DNA from 2 places in the Mesorhizobium sp. genome. Region 2 is predicted to be linked to the other one. Evidence: predicted binding sites of a transcription regulator. Region 2 holds the regulator's gene; the other holds the start of a gene.
The links. Region 2 encodes PhoB, which activates phosphate uptake and scavenging genes when phosphate is short. Its sites were predicted from a motif close to TGTCATNNANCTGTCAT; they were not measured.
Positions count from the first base shown of each region.

Region 1: ACO07C_RS26735 (acid phosphatase) is a predicted target of PhoB. The motif match lies at 2,747-2,763, and genes of this name have one in related genera.

Region 1 is NZ_OZ245860.1:5,548,722-5,556,258, forward strand. It holds gene ACO07C_RS26720 (YoaK family protein) at 1-302, shown strand, start outside; gene ACO07C_RS26725 (3-keto-5-aminohexanoate cleavage protein) at 306-1,031, opposite strand; gene ACO07C_RS26730 (cytochrome-c peroxidase) at 1,261-2,538, opposite strand; gene ACO07C_RS26735 (acid phosphatase) at 2,815-4,338, shown strand; gene ACO07C_RS26740 (DUF922 domain-containing Zn-dependent protease) at 4,504-5,106, opposite strand; gene ACO07C_RS26745 (hypothetical protein) at 5,259-5,738, shown strand; gene ACO07C_RS26750 (ester cyclase) at 5,944-6,393, shown strand; gene ada (bifunctional DNA-binding transcriptional regulator/O6-methylguanine-DNA methyltransferase Ada) at 6,508-7,537, shown strand, end outside.
Region 2 is NZ_OZ245860.1:4,285,160-4,292,696, forward strand. It holds gene pstA (phosphate ABC transporter permease PstA) at 1-605, shown strand, start outside; gene pstB (phosphate ABC transporter ATP-binding protein PstB) at 602-1,405, shown strand; gene phoU (phosphate signaling complex protein PhoU) at 1,431-2,138, shown strand; gene phoB (phosphate regulon transcriptional regulator PhoB) at 2,155-2,844, shown strand; gene ACO07C_RS20465 (ROK family protein) at 2,857-4,101, opposite strand; gene xylF (D-xylose ABC transporter substrate-binding protein) at 4,400-5,440, shown strand; gene ACO07C_RS20475 (sugar ABC transporter permease) at 5,589-6,941, shown strand; gene ACO07C_RS20480 (ATP-binding cassette domain-containing protein) at 7,002-7,537, shown strand, end outside.

The DNA of each region.
Region 1 (7,537 bases), 1.3 Mb from region 2:
AGAACGCGGTGCATCGCATCCATCTCTCCGCCGCGCCGCCCTCGACACTGATGACCGGCACGACGACGCAGATCATGATCGACCTTGGCGACCTGTTGGGCGGCGTGACGGCGGAAGCCCGGCCGGCGATCGTTGCGCGCCTGAAGCGCATGGCGGCCGCCGTCGTGGTCTTCGCCATCGGCTGCGGTGCGGCGGCGCTCGGCTTTGCCTATGCCGGCGTCTGGTGTTTCGTGGCGCCGCCGGTGGTGGCGCTGGCCGCGCTGGTGCTGCGGCTGTCGGCGCCGGATGAGGAAGCGAAGTAGGCGTCAGCCCGCCGGCGCGCCACGGAAAACCGCTGCCGCGGCGGTGACGATTTCCGCATTGTCCTTCGCCACCGCGCCATCGGCGAGCGTCTTGCCGTCCTCCAGCCCGACGCGCGTCGACCAGCGCCTTTGATGCGCGATCTTCACGAACGGCCAGACGGTGGCGTCGACGCCATGCAGCAGTATCTGCCGCCGCACCCCCGCGCGTTCGAGCACAGCGGCGATGCCGTCGGCTTCGTTCCTCGCGGCGGGCAGGTCCTGAATATCGATCTCGATGAGGATGCGCAGCACCCGGTCATGGCCGGCAAGCGCCACGAAACGCCGCGCATCGGCGACCGTGGCAAGGCCCGCCTCGATGCCGACGCCACGTTCGCGCAACAGTGCCATGACGGCCGGCGCGTCGGCTTCCGACAGGTTGACCGAGGCATAGTCGGGCAGTTCGCGCCAGCCGGCGATCGCGGCGCGGGTGCGTTCCTCGTCGTTCTCGATCCAGGCGCCGGTCGAGACGCCGATCAGCGTGCCCGGACAGGCCCGGCGTACGGCCAGCACGGTGTCGTCGATGGCTCCGAGGCTTTCGCGCCCGTCCGCGTTGCGCGGGTGGATATGCAGTTCGGCGGCGCCAACGGCGACGCACGCGGCGGCATCGCTCGCCATCGCCCGCGCGGTGAGCGGCAGTTTTGGGTGGAAGTCGCTGGGGCGAGCGCCGTTGATGCAGGCCTGGACGATCATCGGGGTTCCTCGGGTGTGGAGGCTAGTCTAACCGCGCGTGTCGGGGCGGCAAGGGTGCGAGGGTGAGTGTGCTGACAGACCATTCCATCCAACGCCGGCGCTGCCCCTCACCGCGCATGATTTCGCCAATGGCCAGCGTTGCAAGATGGGTGGCGAGATTGCAGCTGGCAGGCGGATGAGGGGCAGCGCGACGCTTATTGTCTAAGTGCTCGTCACGCACTGCCCAACCTCACTTCGCCGCCTGAACACCAGCCACCTGATCCGCATCCGTCAGCGTGCCCAGGAACACCACGATGTCGTCGATCTCGGCATCCGTCAGCGCCGGTTTGTCGCCGGGTTTCTTGCCGTTAAAGGGCGGGTCGGTGTTGAGGTTTCCCCAATAGGCCTTTGGCAGGTCGTCGAATTTATCGACCGTGCCGTCGGCGTTCTTCGGATACCAGTGGCCGGGGTCGGTGTCGCGTGTGGCGTAGAAGGCGACGGCGTCTCGCAGCGTGTGGAAAGTGCCGTTGTGGAAGAAGCTCTTGCGCAGCGCCACGTTGCGCAGCGAGGGGGTGCGGAACAGGCCGCAATATTCGGTCCGACCCTTGAAATCGGTCCGCAGCGGGCCGCACAGGCCGAGATCGAAATAGGTGGGATCAGCGTTGGCCGGGATTGCCGGGTTGCGCGGAACGGCGACGCCGATCAGGCCGAAATCGGTGAATTGCGGCGGTTCGCCGTCATTGGCCGGGCGACTCAGATGGCAGCTGGCGCAATTGCCCTTCGACTCATCCTCGAACAGTTCGAGGCCATGCATTTCCCGCGCCGTCAGCGTCGCCTTGCCGGCGAGGAAGCCGTCGTAGCGGCTGGAATAGGGATAGAAATCCGCGCTGCCCTGCTCGAACGTGCCGAGCGCTTCGGCGGCCGCGTTGAGCGCCTCGTCCGGGTGGTCGAACACCGCGTCGCCGAAGGCCGCCCTGAATTCGTCGGCGTAGGGCGCCTTGCGCAGATTGGCGGCTATTGCGCCGGCATCCTTGTTGGCCATCTCGAAAGGCGACAGCAGCGGGATTTTTGCCTGGTCCACTCCATGGTCGACGCGGCCGTCCCAGGTCAGGCCTCCGGTCGGCCCGTTGTCGACGCTCTCGTCGCCCTCGTCGTCGGAATCATGGAAATGCTCGTTGAAGGCTGGCACCGCCTGGATGTAGCGCAGCGACGGCACGGCGCGCAGCCCGGGCTGGTCGAGGTTTGGCCCGCCCATCTCGACGGGCGAAGCGGAAGCCGGACCAAAGGCGTGACGCGGATCATGGCAGGATGAGCAGGCCTGCTTGCCCGAGGCCGACAGCGAGGGGTCAAAGAACAGCTTTCGGCCGAGTTCGGTCAGGGCGGCGGCCCGGGCATAGGCGTCCGCGCGCGACATCGGACCGGGGTGGAGGCGATCGGTTCCGGCGGAAAGGGAGTTGCCGGGCAGGATTGCGAGGCCAACTAGCAATGCGGCTGCGATGGATCGGCCTTTCCCTTGTCGCGCTGTCATGTTGACTGGTCCGATTGTCTCTTTGCCGATTAAGATGTGGGCCGATTAGGATGTGGGCCGATTAGGATGTGGGCCGATTAGGGATGTGGCCGATTAGGGATCTGGATTGCCACGGGTTGATGACCGTGCATGTGACTGCTTTGTATCCGGATAGGCAGTGTTCCGTCGCCCCCTCTGTCCCGCATACGTTTCCTTTGATCCAGACACATGTCACAAAGCTGACAAGTGCCGGTCCTAGCGTCAACAAGCTCCTCTAGCCCAGCCAATGAGGCTCCCATGATCAGGTCGCTTTTCTCCCTCTGCCTCGCGTCCTCCGCTCTGGCGTCGGTGGCCAACGCGGCACCTCCCGGCTACGACAAGATCGACACGGTCGTCGTTCTCTACGCCGAGAACCGCAGCTTCGATAATCTCTATGGCGGCTTTCCCGGCGCCAACGGGCTGGCCAATGTCAGCGCCGACCAGGCGCGCCAGCTCGACCGCGATGGCCAGCCGCTGGCCGAACTGCCGCCGGCCTGGGGCGGGCTGACCGCAAAGGGCGTGGTGCCGGCCGTGACCGAGGCGCAGTCGGCGCATCTGGCCAATGCCAGCTTCGCCATCGACGATCCCAAGGGCTTCAACGAGAGCACCGGTGTCGTCACCCATGATCTCTGGCATCGCTTCTACCAGGAGCAGATGCAGATCGACGCCGGCCGCAACGACAAATTCGTCGCCTGGGCCGATTCCGGCAGCCTCGTCATGGGCCATTACGACGGCTCGAACCTGCCGATGTGGGCGGTGGCCAGGAAATATGTGCTGGCCGACAATTTCTTCCAGGGCGCTTTCGGCGGCTCCTTCTTCAACCACATCATGCTCGCCTGCGCCTGCGCGCCCTATTATCCGCATGCCGACACCAGCCCGGTGAAGGGCCAGATCGCCGTCGTCGAACCGGATGGCGTGACGCTCAAGGTGGCTGACAATTCGCCGCCCTCGGCGCTGGGCGGCGTGCCGAAATTCGTCGATGACGGCGCCATCACGCCGGACTTCTACGCCGTCAACACCATGCAGCCGCCTTACCAGCCGAGCGCCAACAAGCCGGCGGCGGGCGGCGATGCGGCACTCGCCGACCCGGCAGCCCCAACAACGCTGCCACCGCAGCATGAGGTGACCATCGGCGACCTGCTGTCGCTGAGGGGCATCGACTGGGCCTGGTACGCGGGCGCCTGGCAAGCCACGCTTGACGGCAAGAACGCCACCCCGGTGCCGAACTTCCAGTTCCACCACCAGCCCTTCAACTATTTCGCCGCCTATGCGCCGGGTACCGCCGCACGCGCACAGCATCTGCGCGACGGGGGCCTCGGCGGCGCGGAGTTCATCAAGGCGATCGACGACGGCAAGCTGCCGGCGGTGACTTTCTACAAACCGCAGGGCAATCTCAACGAGCACAGCGGCTACGCCGACGTGACGTCGGGCGACCAGCATCTGGCCGACATCGTCTCGCATCTGGAGAAGAGCCCGCAATGGAGCCATATGCTGGTCGTCGTCACCTACGACGAGAATGGTGGCTTCTGGGATCATGTCGCGCCGCCGAAGGCCGATCGGTGGGGGCCGGGCAACCGCATTCCCGCCTTCATCATCTCGCCCTATGCCAGGATGGGAACCGTCGACCACACGCAATACGACACGACGTCGATCCTGCGCTTCATCACCGAGCGTTACGATTTGCCGGTGCTGGCGGGCATCGTCGCCCGCGACAAGGCGCTTGCCGCCAATGGCGAGCCGCCGATGGGCGATCTCAGCGCCGCGCTCGACTTGAGCCGGTAACCGGTCATCTCGCGCTCTGGCAGCCTGGCCGTCAGAGCGTGACGACGATCTTGCCGAACGGCCGGTTCGATTGGCGATGGCGATGCGGGCACGTCGTCGCGACGCGCAATCTTCCCGATGTGGCGATCCTTCTCGTCGGCGCTATGTCGAACCTGGCGTCTTCGGCTATCCACCGATCAGCAGGTCACGCACCAGCAGTTGCAGATTGCCGCCCTGGCCGAATTCGACACGGTCGAAATCGCGGCTGCCTTGCACACGTGCCTTCGAGATCGCGTCGAGCCGCCTGACCACCTCGTCCCTGATCTTGCTGCATTTGGGATCATCTGGAATTGTGAGGCCTATCGTCGCCGCCTCGATGTCGTGGACCATCTGGATCATGCTGGCGCCATGCACCTTCTCGTGCGCGGTGACGCCGGCGATGAAGACGTCCCAGTTTTTCCGGACCGCCGGCGGGAGCGGACCCGCGGGTTTCGGCAAGGTATAGGTGACGATGAGCTTCGGCTTCGCCGAGGCGAGCACGCAATCCTTGCCCCTGGGCTGGTAGTCCCGAACCCAGGTGAGCTTGAAGTTGGTGTAGGCGATGGCGCGTGTCGTCGCGCCCCGGATCAGCGGCCCGTGCTCGCCGATCGAACGATAAAGCTGCTCCCCGGTCTGGCCCGATATGGTGTAGGTCTCGACCTTCTCGACCGGCTTCCATTCGGCACGCGCCGGAATCGACGGGATCACCAACGTGGCCGCCAGCCAGAACAGTCGAACACAGGAACCCAAGCCACTCTCCCAGACAGTCGAGCCGAAACCCTCGGCATGCACCGCGACAAGCGATGCCGCGAGGCCGTTCGTCCTATATGCTCAGGGCGGATGCGGCAAATGCCCGGGGATTGTCGGGGAGAGGAATATTGGTAATCAGCGCGGTTAAAATCGTGACCCGCGGCACGGTCCTGGCATTGCTGGCGATGCAGCCGGCGTTTGCCGCGCCGTGTGGCTGGAGCGCCAGGATGGAGGAAGACGAGGGCGGCAAGGTGCTGACTGCCTCGGTCCGCGGCGGGCCGAAAGGCGATGCGCAACTGCTGCTGGCGTGCTTCGCCAAGCCGGTGCTGAGCTATGATCTCGGCGATGCCGGCCAGCAGATTGAGCCGGGCATCAGCGCTTCATTCGAGTTCAAGGCCGGCGGCAAGACGGTGACGAAGACGCTCCAGCTCGAAGCCATGTACAATTATTTCACCATCGAGCTGGCGCGTGGCGACCCGTTGCTGGACCTGCTGCGCTCGAAAGGCGAAATCACGGTCAGCGCCGACAGCTATGGCGCGAACAGTTTTCCGCTCGCCGGCTCGGGCGCGGCCATCGGCAAGGTTCTGGCGCAGTGCGGCAAGGCCAAGCCCGCCGGTGGCGACGACGATTGAGCGGCTGCTGTCGCGGCTGTTGATCCTGCGGGGCTGAATCAGGATCGGCCCCCAACCCGTTGTTCCGGCTCGGACACTGCGTGCCTCGATGCCGCTTTCGATACCAGGGCAAGAACCGGAGTTTGGCGGCTTCAGGCAAAGGCTAGAGATCGATCAGGCCCAGCCATCAGGGTGGGCCAACCGACAGACAGGAAAGAGATCGATCATGTCCAAAGAGAGCGACAACAAGGCCATTGTCGGCCGCTGGTTCACCCATTTCTGGGGCGAGACCTGCAACCTCGATATCGTCGACGAACTGGCGGCGCCCGACATGCTGCTGCATTATTCGCTGCATGAGCCGCGCCGTGGCCGCGACGACATCAAGGCCTTCATGACCGACTTCCGCGCGGCGTTCCCCGACCTGCATTTCTGGGGCGCGGCCGAGCTGATCGCCGAGGGCGACTATGTCGTTGGCCAGTGGGATGGCGGCGGCACGCATACCGGCCCGGCCTTCAGCGACTTCCTCGTGGGGTCACTGCCGGCAGCCAGCGGCCGCACAATGCGGTTCACCGGCACCACCGTACTGAAGATCGAGGATGGCAGGATCGTCTCGGAGATCGGCCTCGACGACGGCGTCAAGGCGCTGACGCAGCTTGGCCTGATCAAGCAGGCATAGGCAGAGCCCCACCCGTTTCCGGCCGGCTTGGCAGGAAACGGGTGGTTCGAGCGCGCTGTTGCCCCCATCTTCAGGACACGACCCGATGCGGGCAGACCGAGGAGGTGCACGATCATGAACATGGCCCCGCGCGACATTCCGCAATCGATGGCGGTCATCGACGATCCGCGCTGGGCACGTATCGTTACGCGTGACCGTGGCGCCGACGGCCAGTTCTGGTATTCGGTCTCGACCACCGGCGTCTATTGCCGGCCGTCCTGCCCGTCGCGCGCGGCCAACCCCCGCAACATCGCGATCCACGCCACGCTTCAGGCGGCGAAGGCAACAGGCTTTCGGCCTTGCAAGCGCTGCCGGCCGGACGAACTGGCCGCCGATGGCGCGAATGCCGCGATCGTGGCATCGGCCTGCCGGCTGATCGAGCAGAGCGAGGATGAGCCGTCGCTGGCCACGCTTGCCGCCTCGGTCGGGCGCAGCCCCAGCCATTTCCACCGCCTTTTCAAGGCAACGACCGGGCTGACGCCCAAGGCCTATGCCGCCGCGCAGCGCGCCGCCAAGGTGCGGCAGGGGCTGGAAGCCGGCGCCAGCGTCACCGCCGCCATCTACGATGCCGGCTTCAACTCCAGCGGCCGCTTCTACGAAAAGTCCACGGACATGCTGGGCATGACGCCCTCGCGCTACCGCGCCGGCGGCGAGAACGAGGAAATACGCTTCGCTGTCGCGGAGTCCTCGCTGGGCGCGGTGCTGGTGGCGTCGAGCGACAAGGGCGTGGCGGCCATTCTGCTTGGCGATGATCCCGGCAGACTGGTCGAAGACCTGCAGGATCGTTTTCCAAGGGCCCGGCTTTTTGGCGCCGACCGCGACTATGAAGCTTTGGTGGCCCGTGTGGTCGGCGTTGTCGAGGCGCCCCGCCTTGGCCTCGACCTGCCGCTTGACGTGCGCGGCACCGCTTTCCAGCAGCGGGTCTGGCAGGCGCTGCGCGAGATACCGGCCGGCCAGACCGTCTCCTACGCCGAGATCGCCCGCCGCATCGGCGCGCCGGGAGCGATGCGCGCCGTGGCCGGCGCCTGCGCCGCCAACACGCTCGCCGTGGCCATCCCTTGCCACCGCGTGGTCAGGAACGATGGTGCGCTGTCGGGCTATGCGT
Region 2 (7,537 bases):
TCGGCACGCCAATTGGCGTGCTCGCCGGTACCTACATGGCCGAGTACGGCCGCTTCTCGAAGCTCACCACCGTGGTGCGCTTCATAAACGACATCCTCTTGTCGGCCCCGTCGATCATCATCGGCCTGTTCGTCTACGAACTGATGGTGCGGCCGATGGGACATTTCTCGGCGATCGCCGGCGCCGTCGCGCTCGCCATCCTGGTGATCCCGGTGGTGGTGCGCACCACCGAGGACATGCTCAACCTGGTGCCGAACGCCCTGCGTGAAGCCGGCACCGCGATCGGCGCGCCGCGCTGGGTGGTCATCAAGTCGGTCGCCTATCGCGCCGCGCTGTCCGGTATCGTCACCGGCATATTGCTGTCGATCGCCCGCATCTCCGGCGAGACGGCGCCACTGCTCTTTACAGCGCTCAACAACCAGTTCTGGTCGAGCAATCTCAACGCGCCGATGGCCAGCCTGCCTGTCACCATCTTCCAGTTCGCTCTCAGCCCCTATGAGGAATGGCAGCAACTGGCCTGGACCGGCGCACTCATCATCACATTGACGGTTCTCGCGCTCAGCATCTTCGCGCGCAGCCTGACCGGACGCAGAGAGGACAAATGAGCCAGATGTTGTCGCCAGACATGACGATCGCCGCCGAGGCAGCGACCAAGGCCAAGATCGAGGTCAAGAACCTCAACTTCTACTACGGCCAGAGCAAGGCGCTGAAGGACATCACGCTGTCGTTGCCGGAGCGCAGCGTCACCGCCTTCATCGGACCGTCGGGCTGCGGGAAGTCGACGCTGCTGCGCGTCTTCAACCGCATCTACGAGCTCTATCCCAAGCAGACCGCCGAGGGCCAGGTGCTGCTCGACGGCCAGAACATTCTTGACCGTTCGCAGGATCTCAATCTGCTGCGCACCAAGATAGGCATGGTGTTCCAGAAGCCGACGCCGTTCCCGATGTCGATCTATGAGAACATCGCTTTCGGCGTCAGGCTCTATGAGAAGATCAGCAAGGCCGAGATGGATGGCCGCGTCGAACAGGCGTTGAAGCGTGCCGCTCTTTGGAACGAGGTCAAGGACAAGCTGAACGCCAGCGGCCTCAGCCTCTCCGGCGGCCAGCAACAGCGGCTCTGCATCGCCCGCACCGTGGCGGTGAAGCCGGAAGTCATCCTGCTCGACGAGCCGGCTTCGGCGCTCGACCCATTGTCGACGGCCAAGATCGAGGAGCTGATCGACGAATTGCAAGCCGACTACACGATCGTCATCGTCACCCACAACATGCAGCAGGCGGCGCGCGTATCGAAGCAGACGGCCTTCATGTATCTGGGCGAACTGGTCGAGTTCGACCGCACCGAGAAGATCTTCACGTCGCCCCGCGAGAAGCGCACGCAGGACTACATTACCGGCCGCTTCGGCTGAGCTCAGGCATACGAGGGACAGAATCATGAGCGAACACACAGTCGCTGCTTTCGACGAGGATCTCGGACAGATCAGCAGGCTCATCAGCGACATGGGCGATCTCGCCGGTTCGATGGTCGGCGGCGCGACCAAGGCATTGCTGAATTCCGACAACGCACTGGCCCAGCGCGTCGTGTCCGATGACGCCATCATGGACGCGCGCCAGCGCGAGCTCGACGACCGCGCCATCACCCTGATCGCCAAGCGCCAGCCGATGGCCGACGACCTGCGCCATGTCGTCGGCTCGATCCGCATGGCCGGCGATCTCGAACGCATCGGCGACCTTGCCAAGAACATCGCCAAGCGCGTCGGCACCGTCGGCCTCAGCGTCACCCCGCGCGACCTGTCGCATTCGATCGACGGCATGGCGCAACTGGTGCTGATCCAGGTGCAGGGCGTCATCGAGGAGTATGCGGCGCGTGATGCCGCCGCGCTGGCAAAGCTGCGGGCCGACGACGAACGCATCGACGTCAAATACACTTCGGTGTTCCGCGAACTCCTGACCTATATGATGGAAGACCCGCGCAACATCACCGCGTGCACGCATCTTCTGTTCTGCGCCAAGAATCTCGAACGCATCGGCGACCACGTGACCAACATCGCCGAGAATGCGTATTATGTCCTGACCGGCACGCAACTGCCCGCCAATCGCCCGAAGCAGGACGAGACGGCGATGTCCGCACCGGCTGCATGACAGGGGTGACCAAGCGATGATCGCGCCACGCATCATGGTGGTGGAGGATGAGGAGCCGCTGGGGGTGCTGCTCCGTTACAATCTCGAATCCGAAGGCTACCAAGTCGAGGTGGTGACGCGCGGCGACGAAGCCGAGATTCGCCTGCAGGAGAACGTACCCGACCTCCTCGTACTCGACTGGATGGTGCCGGCGGTGTCGGGCATCGAACTCTGCCGCAGGTTGCGGATGCGCTCGGAAACCGAACGGCTGCCGATCATCATGCTGACCGCGCGGGGCGAAGAGAGCGACCGCGTGCGCGGCCTTTCCACCGGCGCCGACGATTATCTGGTCAAGCCGTTCTCGACGCCCGAATTCATGGCCCGCGTGAAGGCCCTGCTGCGCCGTGCCAAGCCGGAAGTCCTGTCCAGCGTGCTCAAGGTCGGCGACATCGTTCTCGATCGTGAATCGCACCGGGTCTATCGCAAGAAGAGCGAAATCAGGCTCGGTCCGACCGAATTCCGCCTGCTCGAATTCATGATGCGCCACCCCGGCCGGGTGTTCTCGCGCAGCCAACTGCTCGACAATGTCTGGGGCGAGACGATCTATATCGACGAGCGCACGGTGGACGTGCATGTCGGGCGCCTGCGCAAGGCAGTCAACAATGGCCGCATGCCCGATGTCATCCGCACGATACGCGGAGCCGGCTACGCGATCCGGGAAGACTGATGACTACCGTACCTACGCGACGTTCTTGCCGATAGCGCCGGACTTCGCCTGCGCGCCCGGCGCGAAAATCTCCTGGTCGACGAAGGTCAGCGCGCGCATGGCGCAGCCTTCGCGGATCAAAGGCAGTTCGTTCGGTTCGGTATCGAAGGAGATCGATTTCGAGTGCTGGCCGCCGGCGGTCTGTGCGATCGCCTCGCGCAATGCCGGCTCGATCAGGTCGAAGGCGGCGGCGCTGACGCCGACCATGGCGACCGGGGCCGGGTCGATGAGTGCGAACAGGCTGCCGAGGCCAAAGCCGAGCGCTTCGCCGGCCTTGCGATAGGCCGCGCGCTCCGGGCCGTCCTTTTCGCGCGCCACGGCCGCCAGAGTCCGCATGTCCGCGTCGCTGACGTCTATCGGCTCGGCGTCCTCGCCCATCTGTCTTGCATTGCGCCAGATGGCGTAATTGCCGGCATAGGCCTCGACACAGCCGCGCCGTCCGCAGCGACAGAGCGCGCCGTAAGGCCGGTGGATCATGTGGCCGAACTCTCCGCCCGAAGAATGCGTGCCGGTAAACAACTCGCCCTTCAGCACCAGGCCCATGCCGATGCCGTGCGACAGCAGGATGGCGATGAAATCGTCACGGTAACGCTCCGGATCGCGCCAGCGCAACGCAATCGCCATCATGTTGCAGTCGTTCTCCATGGTGGCGGCAATGCCGAATTCGCGCTCCAGTATGTCGGCGAAGGCGATGTTGGTCTCTGGCGTGATCGGCGACCATAGCATGGCGCGGGCATGGGAATCGGTGATGCCCTGGATCGCCAGCGCGATACGGGCGACGCTGCGGACGTCGAGGTCGGGGTCCTCGAGCCGGCGCCGGACGATGGCAACGCATTCGCCGATCAGCTCGTCACGCGGCATGGTCAGCGTGTCCAGCCGGCGTTGCTCCTCGGCTATCACCTGTCCGGCATAGTCGATGACGGCGACCGAGAGAAAATTGAGCGACAGCACAACGGTCATGACCGCCGCCGCTTCCGGATTGAGGCCAAGACCGACCTGAGGCCGGCCCCGCTTCAGCGATCCGGCCTCGCTCGGCTTGGTTTCCGCCAGTATGCCTTCGCCGATCAGATCGGATGAAATCGTCGATATGGTCGAATGGCTAAGTCCGGTGGTCGCCGCGATCTCGGTGCGCGAGGGCTGTCCGGTCCGGCGTACGGCCGCAATCACCATCGCCCGGTTGCGCCGGCGTAGATCGTCGTGACGGATTCCGACCGACATGCTCTTTCACATCCTCCCTGCCGCAGCAGCCTTTTCGTGATGTCGAAGGCCATCAGCGACGCCTGAGGCGCATCGCGCCGCAGGTTGTTTTAAACCAAATTCTGGCAGAAGCCCGCGATCCTGTCATTATTTATTCGGAGCTCGAAAAAAATTCACGTGGACATCAAAATCCATCAGAATCGATGTTGACAGCGTTCCGGTGTTGCATCAGTGTTTTTTCGAGGCTCGAAAAAATGGAGCCTCTGTGCCGGCCTTCGGGTCAGTTTGGTCGCGCCATACGCGGCGCAGGGAGGATAACATGAAAAGATTCACAGCCGCCATCCTGGCGGGTGTCGCCATGTCGCTGACGCTCGTGTCGGTCGCGCAGGCGAAGGGCAAGGTCATCGGCGTTTCCTGGTCGAACTTCCAGGAAGAGCGCTGGAAGACCGATGAGGCCGCGATGAAGAAGGCGATCGAGGCCGCCGGCGACAAGTATATTTCCGCTGACGCGCAGTCCAACCCGGGCAAGCAGCTGACCGACGTCGAAAGCCTGATCTCGCAGGGCGCCAACGCGCTGATCATCCTGGCGCAGGATGCCTCGGCCATCGGACCGGCCGTGCAGAAGGCACTCGACGAAGGCATTCCGGTGGTCGGCTATGACCGCCTGATCGAGAACAAGGACGTGTTCTACCTCACCTTCGACAACAAGGAAGTGGGTCGCATGCAGGCTCGCGAAGTGTTCAAGGTGAAGCCCGAGGGCAACTACGTGTTCATCAAGGGCTCGGGTGCTGATCCGAACGCCGACTTCCTGTTCTCGGGGTCGATGGAAGTGCTCAAGGCAGCGATCGACAGCGGCAAGATCAAGAACGTCGGCGAGGCCTATACCGATGGCTGGCTGCCGGCCAACGCGCAGAAGAACATGGAGCAGTTCCTGACCGCCAACGACAACAAGGTCGATGCGGTGGTGGCGGCCAATGACGGTACGGCCGGCGGCGTCGTCGCGGCGCTGACCGCGCAAGGTTTGGCCGGCACCGTGCCGGTGTCGGGCCAGGACGGCGACCATGCCGCGCTGAACCGCATCGCACTGGGCACGCAGACCGTGTCGGTGTGGAAAGATGCCCGCGAGCTCGGCAAGAATGCCGCCGAGATCGCCTCGCAGCTGGCCGACGGCAAGAAGATGACCGACATCGCCGGCGAGAAGGACTTCACCACGCCAGGCGGCAACACCGTCAAGTCGTTGTTCCTGACCCCGGTCGCCATCACCAAGGCCAACCTCAACGTCGTCATCGACGCCGGCTGGATCAAGAAGGACGAGGTTTGCGCCGGCGTGGCCGCGGGCAGCGTCCCCGCCTGCAACTAAGAAGCCGTCCAACCCTGCTCGATCACGACGCCGCGGCCCCAAAGAGCCGCGGCGTTTTCTCAAAAAGATTTGTGTTTCCGCCTTGGGCGGGTAGCTTCTAGGCTGGTTTCGGCATCCGCGTCAGACGGCAAGCCGTTGGGAGGAAATCATGACCGACACAACGTCCACCCCGCAGGCCGATACCGCGCGGGCGTCCGAGCTCGGCGCGGTTGCCCGTTTCCTGAAGGCGACCGAGATCGACACCCGCATGCTGGGCATGGTCGGCGCGCTGCTGGTCATCTGGATCGGCCTGCACGTGATTTCCAGCGTACGCCTCGGAGTCAATCCACTCGATTTCGACAGCCGTACCTTCCTGACGCCGCGCAATCTCTGGAACCTGTCTGTGCAGACATCCGCGGTCGCCATCATGGCCTGCGGCATGGTGCTGGTCATCGTCATGCGCAACATCGATCTCTCCGTCGGCTCCGTCGAAGGCGTGATCGGCATGGTGATGGGTTTCGCGCAAGTGCATTTCCTGGTGCGGTTCGTCGGGCTTGAGCTCGGCAATCCGTGGATATGGGTCCTGGCGCTGCTGATTGGCCTGGCGCTCGGCCTGCTGATCGGCGCCTTCCAGGGTTTCATCATCGCCTATCTCGAAGTGCCGGCCTTCATCGTGACGCTGGGTGGCCTGCTGATCTGGCGCGGCGCCGCCTGGTGGGTGACAAGCGGCCAGACCGTGGCACCGATGGATGCCACCTTCCAATTGATGGGCGGCGGGCCGGCGGGATCGATCGGCGCGACATGGAGCTGGGTCGTCGGCATCGTCGCCTGTATTGCCGTGGTGTTCGCGCTGTTCAATGGACGGGTGCAACGCAAGCGTTTCCGTTTTCCGTTGCGTCCAATCTGGGCCGAGACACTGCTTGGAGCCGTCACCTGCGCGCTCATCCTGGGTGCGGTCTGGCTCGCCAACTCCTATCCATGGCCGATCGGCATCGTGAACCGGTACGCGGCGGCCCACAACATCACCGTGCCCGAGGGGGGCCTGTTCATCGCTCACGGCATCGCCATTCCGGTGCTGATGGCGATCGCGGTCGGCCTTGTCATGACCTTCATCACCAACCGCACGCGCTTCGGACGTTATGTGTTCGCCATCGGCGGCAATCCGGAAGCGGCCAATCTCGCCGGCATCAACACGCGCTGGATCACCATGAAGGTGTTCATGATCATGGGCGTGCTGGCCACCATCGCCGCGGCGATCTCGTCGGCGCGGCAGAATTCGTCCACCAACGTGCTTGGGACGCTGGACGAGTTGCTGGTCATCGCCGCCGCCGTCATCGGCGGCACGTCGCTCGCCGGCGGCTCGGGAACGATCATCGGCGCGATGCTCGGTGCGTTGCTGATGCAATCGCTGCAGTCAGGCATGGTGCTGCTTGGCGTCGACTCGCCGCTGCAGAGCATCGTGGTCGGGGCCGTGCTGGTGATCGCCGTCTGGCTCGATACCGTTTACCGCAAGCGCGTCTGAGCATGATCCGGTTTTCGGACGAGATCAGCTCAAGCAGGAACTATTAGGGGAGGCATCGCCATGATTGAGAAGACTGCTCCTGCAGCCACCGCGCTGGTCGACATGCGAAACATCTCGATCGCGTTCGGCGGTATCCGCGCCGTCGATGATGCGTCGATCGATCTTTTCCCTGGTGAGGTCGTGGCGCTGCTAGGCCATAACGGCGCCGGCAAGTCGACGCTGATCAAGATCCTGTCCGGGGCCTACAAGCGCGATGCCGGCCAGATCTTCGTCAATGGCCAGGAGGCTTCGATCTCCAACCCGCGCGATGCCAAGAACTATGGCATCGAGACGATCTACCAGACACTGGCGCTGGCCGACAATGTCGATGCCGCCGCCAATCTCTTCCTCGGCCGCGAAATCATGACAGCCTATGGCACGCTCGACGACGTCGCCATGGAAGCGGAGGCACGCAAGGTGATGGGCCGGCTCAATCCGCGCTTCCAGCGTTTCAAGGAGCCGGTGATCAAGCTGTCAGGCGGCCAGCGGCAGTCTGTGGCGATCGCGCGCGCCATCCTGTTCAACGCGCGCATCCTGATCATGGATGAGCCGACCGC